3 regions of the Enterobacter sp. QK-SA4 genome follow, and region 1 is predicted to be linked to each of the others. Evidence: predicted binding sites of a transcription regulator. Region 1 holds the regulator's gene; each other region holds the start of a gene.
The links. The regulator LexA, encoded in region 1, represses DNA repair genes until DNA is damaged. The targets are predictions, from matches to a motif close to TNCTGTATGTACATACAGNA.

Region 1 (3,277 bases):
TCCCTGGTGATAGAGCACGTAGGAAAGAAGCAGGTAGTCCATGTGGCTGCGGTGGCAGGGAACATAGACAATCTCATGGCCATCATGCGCCAGCTGGCGTACGCGCTCGGCGTTATGAACGTTGATGCCCTGATACAGGCGGTTCCAGGTAAAGCCGAGAATACGATCGGACAGGCGAATCATCTCGTAAGAGAAGTTCGCTGCAATCTCTTCCATCAGCGCAATGGCGTTCTGCTGGGCTTTCTCATGCGATATTTTCTTGCTGCGCGCTTCGTCTTCAACGGCGCGAGCAATCGCTTTGGAGGCCAGCAGCTTGTTGAACAGATCCTGACGCGCCGGGAGACGCGGCCCTACGGCAGCCAGGCGCTGTCGGGCGAAGTGCATACGCGCCACGCGCGCCAGTTTTTGCGCGATGATCTTGTCGGTACCGTGCTCGTCCGCCATTCGACGCAGCGAAACGGAAGGGGAGAAACGCACAAAGCTGTCGCGTCCCAGCCAGGAGACCGCGAAGAACTTCTGGATGCCATTAAGCATGCGCAGCGGCGGGTTCTCTTCACCTTTTTCACGGCCCGGACGACGACCAAACATCACCGATACCGGCACCATCTGCACATCCAGATCGGGGTTGCTGCGGTGCAGGTCAAGATAGTCGTGGAACAGCTTGATGGACTCTTCTTTTGGCGTGTAATAGGTAAACACGCGCGGTCCACCGTGAATGAACACGTAGCGCGGCAGCAGCGTACCGTCAACTTCAAGCGGTTCAAGCGGGTCAGGTAAGTCATGCGCCAGACACTGGGCGCGAAGCGTCAGTAAGTCTGCCTTCGAGTTATAAGGCAAAACGTACATAATAGGACGCGACGTATCGAGCCCCAATTCCAGCGCGGGTTCTGCTGGGATAGACTTGCTTTTTACCAGGATGCTTAATGGTAAATTAAGTAATTTGTAGTAAATTCGTGGCCAGCCGGACATAAACGATGTAAAGCCTCTGGTTAATAATGCAATTGCGGCGCAAGGATAACAGAAAGCGCGCAAAATTTCTGTTGTTACCCGTCATACTTCAGGCTGTAGCGAAACGCGCTACAGTTCCTGTTACTGACGCTTTTTTTCATAAAAGGTTCTTTTAATGGCCAATAATACCACTGGGTTAACGCGTATCATCAAAGCCGCCGGCTATTCATGGAAAGGTTTCCGTGCCGCGTGGATCAACGAAGCTGCCTTTCGCCAGGAGGGCGTCGCCGCTATCATCGCGGTGATCGTCGCCTGTTTCCTTGATATTGATGCTATTACCCGCGTACTTCTAATCGGTTCCGTGCTTCTGGTGATGATAGTGGAAATTCTTAATAGCGCTATTGAGGCCGTTGTTGATCGCATAGGTTCAGATTTCCATGAGCTTTCTGGCCGCGCAAAAGACATGGGCTCTGCTGCCGTGCTGCTGGCGATTATCACTGCTGTTATCACCTGGGTCACGCTGCTTTGGTCACATTTCCGATGAGCCTCGAGGAATAATTAAGTCCCTGGTTTTTTGTGCAGTTTTTGGTTCCAAAATCGCCTTTGACTGTATATACTCACAGCATAACTGTATATACACCCAGGGGGCGGAATGAAAGCGTTAACGACCAGGCAGCAAGAGGTGTTTGATCTCATCCGGGATCATATCGGCCAGACGGGTATGCCACCCACGCGTGCGGAAATCGCGCAGCGTCTGGGCTTCCGTTCTCCGAATGCTGCTGAAGAACACCTGAAAGCGCTGGCGCGTAAAGGCGTGATTGAGATTGTTTCAGGCGCGTCACGCGGTATCCGCCTGCTGGTGGAAGAAGAGACGGGCATTCCGCTGATAGGCCGTGTTGCTGCCGGTGAGCCTTTACTGGCACAGCAGCATATTGAAGGCCACTACCAGGTCGATCCTGGCATGTTCAAACCAAGCGCTGATTTCCTGCTGCGCGTCAGCGGTATGTCGATGAAAGACATCGGTATTCTTGACGGCGATCTGCTTGCGGTGCACAAAACGCAGGATGTGCGTAACGGCCAGGTGGTTGTCGCGCGCATAGATGATGAAGTCACCGTCAAGCGTCTGAAAAAACAGGGGAACACCGTTCAGCTACTGCCTGAAAACAACGAGTTCTCCCCGATTGTGGTCGATCTCCGCGAACACAACTTCTCTATCGAAGGACTGGCGGTTGGGGTCATTCGCAACGGCGAATGGCTGTAACCTCTTCCTGACAGGCTATGGCGCCGCTGTAGCCTGCTCCATTCTCGACTCCCGGTATTTTTCATGTCACTGCTGACGGCATCCGATAAGGCATTGTGGCGTCTTGCTCTGCCGATGATTTTCTCCAATATTACCGTTCCCTTGCTGGGTCTGGTCGATACTGCCGTTATTGGCCACCTTGATTCGCCTGTTTATCTTGGCGGCGTGGCGATTGGCGCGACGGCAACCAGCTTCCTGTTTATGCTGCTGCTCTTTTTGCGCATGAGCACCACCGGGCTCACGGCCCAGGCTTATGGTGCAAAAGATCCGCTGCGTCTGGCGCGCGCGCTGGTCCAGCCGCTGATCCTTGCGCTCGGTGCAGGGGCGTTAATCGTTTTATTTCGTGCGCCTCTTATCGACCTTGCGCTCCATGTTGTCGGCGGCAGCGAGGCGGTACTTGCTCAGGCGCGACGTTTCCTTGAAATCCGCTGGCTCAGCGCGCCCGCCTCGCTGGCAAACCTGGTTCTGCTGGGGTGGCTCCTGGGCGTTCAGTACGCCCGTGCACCAGTGATTTTGCTGGTGGTAGGCAACCTTCTCAACATTGTGCTGGATGTCTGGCTGGTAATGGGCCTGCATATGAACGTGCGGGGCGCGGCGCTGGCGACGGCAATTGCCGAATACGGAACCTTTATTATTGGTCTGTGGATGGTCTGGCGCGTGCTGGCGATGCGCGGCATCTCCCTGGCGCAGCTCAAAACTGCATGGCGCGGCAATATCCGTAGGCTGCTGGCGCTTAATCGTGACATCATGCTGCGCTCGCTGCTGCTTCAGCTCTGCTTCGGCGCGCTGACGGTTTTCGGGGCGCGACTGGGGCCAGAAATCGTTGCGGTCAACGCGGTATTGATGACGCTACTGACCTTTACCGCCTACGCGCTGGACGGTTTTGCCTATGCGGTAGAAGCGTATTCCGGGCAGGCTTACGGCGCGCGCGAAAGCGGGCAGCTGCGGGACGTCTGGCGGGCAGCCTGCCGCCAGTCGGGACTGGTGGCGCTGGCGTTCGGCCTGGTTTATGCCTGCCTTGGTGAGCAA
Region 2 (3,277 bases), 1.6 Mb from region 1:
GGCCTGCAGTGCCAGCGCGACAAAGATCAGAGCATATATCACCCAAAAGCCGATATTCAGCTGTTGATGAAAATCCGGAGTGGGTGAGTTAAACCAGAAGACATTCAAAAATGGCGTATTAAAACGCATCATCTCAATCATGACATGAGCGAAATCAAGCATTACCGCATTGATACCCGGCTGTTTTTCGCTGTGATCGTACATAAATTTGAGTACAGAAATCAGCGTAGAAATGACGGCAGGAATAAAAATCACCCAGCCAGCAATACGTTTTAAGACCGCAATGCGTCCAGCTTGTTGATACGTCATCAGTTCCTCTTCATAAAGACGCGTTATTTGTGCCTAAGTCTACCTGCTGGTCATCAATTTCGCCCGCTCTTTAAAAGCAATATGCTAAATTGCAGATTGTGCTTAGCACGTATCGTCTGTCGAACACCCTGGATAAGGAGACGTTGTGATGTCGACACCGCGCCAAATTCTTGCCGCAATTTTTGACATGGATGGATTACTGATCGATTCAGAACCGCTGTGGGATCGCGCCGAACTGGACGTTATGGCCAGCCTCGGCGTGGATATCAGCCGCCGTAATGAACTTCCCGATACCCTGGGCCTGCGCATCGATATGGTGGTGGATCTGTGGTTTGCCCAACAGCCGTGGGTAGGTCCCAGTCGCGATGAGGTGACCGCACGCATTATCAGCCGCGCCATTTCTCTGGTGGAAGAGAACCGGCCGCTGCTGCCCGGCGTACGTGAGGCCGTCGCGCTGTGTAAAGCCCAGGGGCTGAAGGTTGGCCTGGCCTCGGCTTCACCGCTGCACATGCTGGAAAAAGTGCTGACGATGTTTGAACTGCGCGACAGTTTCGACGCGCTGGCGTCCGCTGAAAAATTGCCTTACAGCAAGCCGCACCCGCAGGTCTATCTGGACTGCGCCGCTAGGCTCGGCCTGGATCCCCTCAACTGCGTTGCGCTGGAAGATTCCGTTAACGGTATGGTGGCGTCGAAGGCTGCACGGATGCGCTCCATTGTGGTGCCCGCAGAAGAAGGCCGTCACGACCCCCGGTTTGCCCTTGCCGACGTGAAGCTTAACTCACTGGCAGAACTCACGGCGCATCACCTGCAGGGCGGTTAACGCCCTTCTCTGGTTTGTGACAAACAGTTACACCGTCACCTCTTCCGCCTACTGTATAAAAACCCTATACTGTATGAATTGACAGTTTTGTGGGTTTTATCATGACGGCGGAAGGCCACCTGCTTTTTTCTATTGCGTGCGCGGTATTTGCCAAAAACGCTGAACTCACCCCCGTGCTGGCACAGGGGGACTGGTGGCATATTGTCCCTTCCGCCGTATTGACCTGCCTGCTGCCCGACATTGACCATCCCAAATCTTTCCTCGGACAACGCCTGAAGTGGGTATCGAAACCCATCGCCCGCGCGTTCGGCCACCGGGGTTTCACGCACAGCCTGCTGGCCGTGTTTGGCCTGCTGACGCTTTTCTATTTGAAGGTGCCCGAAAGCTGGATAGTCCCCGCCGATGCCATCCAGGGGATGGTGCTGGGCTATTTAAGCCATATTCTCGCCGATATGCTGACGCCTGCGGGCGTACCGCTGCTTTGGCCCTGCCGCTGGCGTTTCCGTTTTCCGATCCTCGCACCGCAGAAAGGCAACCAGCTTGAGCGCGTATTGTGCATGGCGCTGTTTGCTTACGCCGTCTGGATGCCGCAAACATTGCCCGAAAACAGTGCAGTTCGCTGGTCATCCCAGATGATTAATTCGCTGCAATTTCAGTTCAATCGCTTTATTCATCACCAGATTGAACAGTAAACCGACAAAATTATCCCATTTGTCATAACCCATTCCATTTGGATATAAGCGCTACATCACACTTCTGCTAACCTTCCGCCAACAGGATCGGTAAAAACCGACCCAATAATAAATCAGGAGAACGGGGATGAATTTTCCACTCATCGCGAACGTCGTTGTGTTCGCTGTATTGCTATTGCTTCTTGCGCAGGCGCGCCACAAACAGTGGAGCCTGGCGAAAAAAGTGCTGGTTGGTCTGGCCATGGGTGTCGTATTTGGTCTGGCATTACAGGCAATTTATGGCTCCGATAATCCAGTTCTGAAAGATTCCATTCAGTGGTTCAACATCGTCGGTAACGGCTATGTTCAGCTGCTGCAGATGATCGTTATGCCGCTGGTGTTCGCCTCTATTCTGAGCGCCGTTGCTCGCCTGCATAACGCGACTCAGCTGGGAAAAATCAGCTTCCTGACCATTGGTACGCTGCTGTTCACCACGCTGATTGCCGCGCTGGTGGGTGTGCTGGTCACCAACCTGTTTGGCCTGACCGCAGAAGGCCTGGTTCAGGGTACCGCTGAAACGGCGCGTCTTACCGCGATTCAAACCAACTACGTTGGTAAAGTGGCTGACCTGACCGTGCCGCAGATGGTGCTCTCCTTCATTCCGAAGAACCCGTTTGCTGACCTGACCGGTGCGAGCCCAACCTCGATCATCAGCGTGGTTATTTTCGCCGCGTTCCTGGGCGTAGCGGCGCTGAAGCTGCTGAAGGACGACGCGCCTAAAGGCGAACGCGTGCTGACCGCGATCGACACCCTGCAAAGCTGGGTGATGAAGCTGGTGCGTCTGGTTATGCAGCTGACGCCTTACGGCGTGCTGGCGCTGATGACCAAAGTGGTTGCCGGCTCTAACCTGCAGGACATCATCAAGCTGGGCAGCTTCGTTGTCGCCTCTTATCTGGGCCTGGGCATTATGTTCGTGGTGCACGGCATCCTGCTGGGCGTAAACGGCGTCAGCCCGCTTAAATACTTCCGTAAAGTCTGGCCGGTACTGACCTTTGCCTTCACCAGCCGTTCCAGCGCCGCGTCTATTCCGCTGAACGTTGAAGCGCAAACCCGTCGTCTGGGCGTGCCTGAATCCATCGCCAGCTTCTCTGCCTCCTTTGGTGCCACCATTGGTCAGAACGGCTGTGCGGGTCTGTACCCGGCGATGCTGGCGGTGATGGTTGCCCCTACCGTTGGGATTAACCCGCTGGATCCGGTCTGGATCGCCACGCTGGTCGGGATTGTTACCGTAAGCTCCGCAGGCGTTGCGGGCGTTGGCGGTGGCGCAACCTTCGCCGCGCTGATTGTGCTGCCCGCGCTGGGTCTGCCCGTGACGCTGGTCGCGCTGCTGATCTCCGTTGAGCCGCTGATCGACATGGGCCGTACCGCGCTGAACGTAAGCGGCTCCATGACCGCCGGTACGCTGACCAGCCAGTGG
Region 3 (3,277 bases), 560 kb from region 1:
ATCTTCGGCGTCAAAAAATGGGAGTGCGAGGTTATCTCTAATGATAACAAAGCCACCTTTATTAAAGAGCTGAAGCTGCGGGTGCCGGAAGGCGAGCATGTCCCGTTCCGCGCCGGAGGATACATTCAGATTGAGTGCCCGGAGCACGCTGTGGCCTATGCGGACTTTGACGTGCCGCATGAGTACCGCGCCGACTGGGACAAATTCAATCTCTTCCGCTTTGTATCTGAGGTGAAAGAGCCGACGCTGCGCGCCTACTCGATGGCCAACTACCCGGAAGAGAAGGGCATCATCATGCTCAACGTGCGTATCGCCACGCCGCCACCGAATGTGCCGGATGCACCGCCGGGCGTCATGTCGTCATACATCTGGTCCCTGAAGCCTGGCGATAAGGTGACGATCTCCGGCCCGTTCGGGGAGTTCTTCGCGAAAGATACCGACGCGGAAATGGTCTTTATCGGCGGCGGTGCCGGTATGGCCCCGATGCGCTCGCACATCTTTGACCAGCTCAAGCGGCTGGGTAGCCAGCGTAAGATCAGCTTCTGGTACGGGGCGCGCTCGCTGCGCGAGATGTTCTATGAAGATGAGTTTGAACAGCTGGCGCGTGAGAACCCGAACTTCACCTTCCATGTGGCGCTTTCCGATCCGCAGCCGGAAGATAACTGGACGGGCTATACGGGGTTCATCCACAACGTGCTGTATGAAAACTACCTCAAACAGCACCCGGCGCCTGAGGACTGCGAGTTCTATATGTGTGGTCCGCCGATGATGAACGCCGCCGTGATTAAGATGCTGAAAGATCTCGGTGTCGAAGATGAGAACATCTTGCTTGATGACTTTGGAGGCTGATGATGCTGACGTTTCTGGCAACCTTTGTGGTGTTTGTGCTTGTCATCTTCGGCATGTCGTTAGGCTGGATCGTTAAGCGGAAAAGCATTCAGGGCAGCTGCGGCGGTATTTCCTCTATTGGGATGGAAAAGGTTTGCGACTGCCCGGAACCGTGCGATGCGCGGAAGAAAAGGATGGCCCGCGAACAGCAGCGCATTATTTAATTTTTTTGTAGGCCGGGTAAGGCAAAGCCGCCACCCGGCGTTCTCACATCTGCTTCTCAATCCTCATTTGTTTACTGTATACTTATCCAGTGATGAGTGAGGGCTTACTATGCGCAAAATAATCCATGTCGATATGGACTGCTTTTTTGCCGCAGTGGAGATGCGTGACAACCCGGCGCTGCGGGATATTCCCATCGCCATTGGCGGCAGCCGCGTTCAGCGTGGTGTCATCAGCACCGCCAACTATCCTGCGCGCAAATTTGGCGTGCGCAGCGCGATGCCGACGGCGATGGCATTAAAGCTCTGCCCTCATCTCACGCTTCTGCCCGGCCGGTTTGAAGCCTATAAAGAGGCTTCCCTCCATATTCGGGAAATCTTCTCCCGCTATACTTCTTTGATCGAGCCGCTGTCGCTGGACGAAGCCTATCTGGATGTGACCGACAGCTTGCACTGCCACGGCTCCGCCACGCTGATGGCGCAGGAGATCCGCCAGACGATTTTCAACGAGCTGAATCTGACGGCTTCGGCGGGCGTCGCGCCCGTTAAATTCCTTGCCAAAATTGCCTCCGATTTAAATAAGCCCAACGGTCAGTACGTCATCACGCCTGACGAGGTGCCGGCGTTTTTGAAAACGCTGCCGCTTGGCAAAATACCTGGGGTAGGAAAAGTCTCCGCCGCAAAGCTGGAAAGCATGGGGCTACGGACCTGCGAAGATGTGCAGCGAAGCGATCTCGCCATGCTGCTCAAGCGCTTTGGAAAGTTTGGCCGCGTGCTGTGGGAGCGCAGCCAGGGGATTGACGATCGCGATGTGAACAGCGAACGGCTACGAAAATCCGTCGGCGTTGAGCGCACCCTCAGTGAAGATATTCATGACTGGTCCGAATGCGAAACCATTATCACGGAACAGCTTTACCCGGAGCTGGAACGACGCTTAAGCAAGGTGAAGCCGGACCTGCTGATTGCCCGTCAGGGTATCAAATTAAAATTCAACGACTTCCAGCAGACCACGCAGGAACACGTCTGGCCGCGTCTGAATAAGGACGATCTCATTGCGACGGCGAAAAAGGCATGGGAAGAGCGCCGGGGCGGGCGAGGGGTGAGGCTGGTGGGATTGCACGTCACGCTGCTGGATCCGCAGTTAGAGCGACAGCTGGTTTTGGGATTGTAAAAAAGCCCGGTGCGCTATGCTTACCGGGCCTACGTTTTTCACCCTCTCCCTTTGGGAGAGGGCTGGGGTGAGGGTATTACTTAACAGGGATCGCTTTCAGCAGCTCAGTCAGCAGCGTCCAGTAGTGACCGACGCTTTCGATATGAACCTGCTCATCCGGCGAATGCGGACCGGTAATGGTTGGCCCGATGGATACCATGTCCATGTCCGGATACGGTTTCTTGAACAGGCCACATTCCAGACCGGCGTGGATCACCTGAATGTTCGGCGTGCTGTTGAACAGACGCTGATAGGTTTCACGCACCAGCGCCATCACCGGAGAACTTGCATCCGGCTGCCAGCCCGGGTAGCTGCCTTTTGCAGACGTTTTCGCGCCCGCCAGCGTGCCCAGAGATTCCAGCATGCTCACCACGTACTCTTTACCGCTGTCGATCAGAGAGCGGATCAGGCAGATGATTTCCGCGCTGTCGTTGCTCATGGTCACCACGCCCACGTTCAGTGAGGTTTCCACCACGCCTTTCGCCACGTCAGAGTTGCGGATCACGCCGTTTGGCGTCGCGTTCAGCAGCTGAACGAAGGTGTCACGAGACTGCGCGGTCAGCGCGGCTTTATCTGTAGATACAGATTCCAGCACCACGGTCAGGTTTTTCTCTTTCGCCGACAGTTCGTTTTTCAGGATATCCAGGTATACGCTGGAGAGTTTTTTCAGCTCGTCCGCTTTTGCCGCGGGAACCGCTACGGTGGCGAACGCTTCGCGCGGAATCGCGTTACGCAGGGTACCGCCGTTGAAGTCCACCAGACGCAAATCCAGCTCGGCCGCATGGCCTGCCAGGAAGCGCGCCAGCAGCTTGTTGGCGTTACCCAGCCCCAGGTGAATATCACCGCCGGAGTGGCCGCCTTTCAGCCCTTTCAGCGTCAGCTTGAAAGTCTGGAAGCCCGCAGGAATCGCTTCGCGCGACAGCGGCAGGGTAGAGATGAAATCAATCCCGCCCGCGCAGCCCATGTAGATCTCACCTTCTTCTTCAGAGTCGGTGTTGATCAGGATGTCCGCCTGCAG

Region 2: the regulator LexA is predicted to act here: its motif matches at 1,197-1,216, upstream of AC1VYI_RS15185 (metal-dependent hydrolase).
Region 3: the regulator LexA is predicted to act here: its motif matches at 1,125-1,144, upstream of dinB (DNA polymerase IV).

The regions. Positions count from the first base shown of each region.
Region 1 is NZ_JBXFXH010000007.1:4,411,691-4,414,967, reverse strand. It holds gene plsB (glycerol-3-phosphate 1-O-acyltransferase PlsB) at 1-969, opposite strand, end outside; gene AC1VYI_RS22885 (diacylglycerol kinase) at 1,124-1,492, shown strand; gene lexA (transcriptional repressor LexA) at 1,601-2,209, shown strand; gene dinF (MATE family efflux transporter DinF) at 2,273-3,277, shown strand, end outside.
Region 2 is NZ_JBXFXH010000007.1:2,832,170-2,835,446, forward strand. It holds gene AC1VYI_RS15175 (YniB family protein) at 1-309, opposite strand, end outside; gene hxpB (hexitol phosphatase HxpB) at 458-1,129, shown strand; gene AC1VYI_RS15185 (metal-dependent hydrolase) at 1,231-1,821, shown strand; gene AC1VYI_RS15190 (L-cystine transporter) at 1,949-3,277, shown strand, end outside.
Region 3 is NZ_JBXFXH010000007.1:3,854,430-3,857,706, reverse strand. It holds gene nqrF (NADH:ubiquinone reductase (Na(+)-transporting) subunit F) at 1-849, shown strand, start outside; gene nqrM ((Na+)-NQR maturation NqrM) at 849-1,052, shown strand; gene dinB (DNA polymerase IV) at 1,162-2,220, shown strand; gene pepD (cytosol nonspecific dipeptidase) at 2,297-3,277, opposite strand, start outside.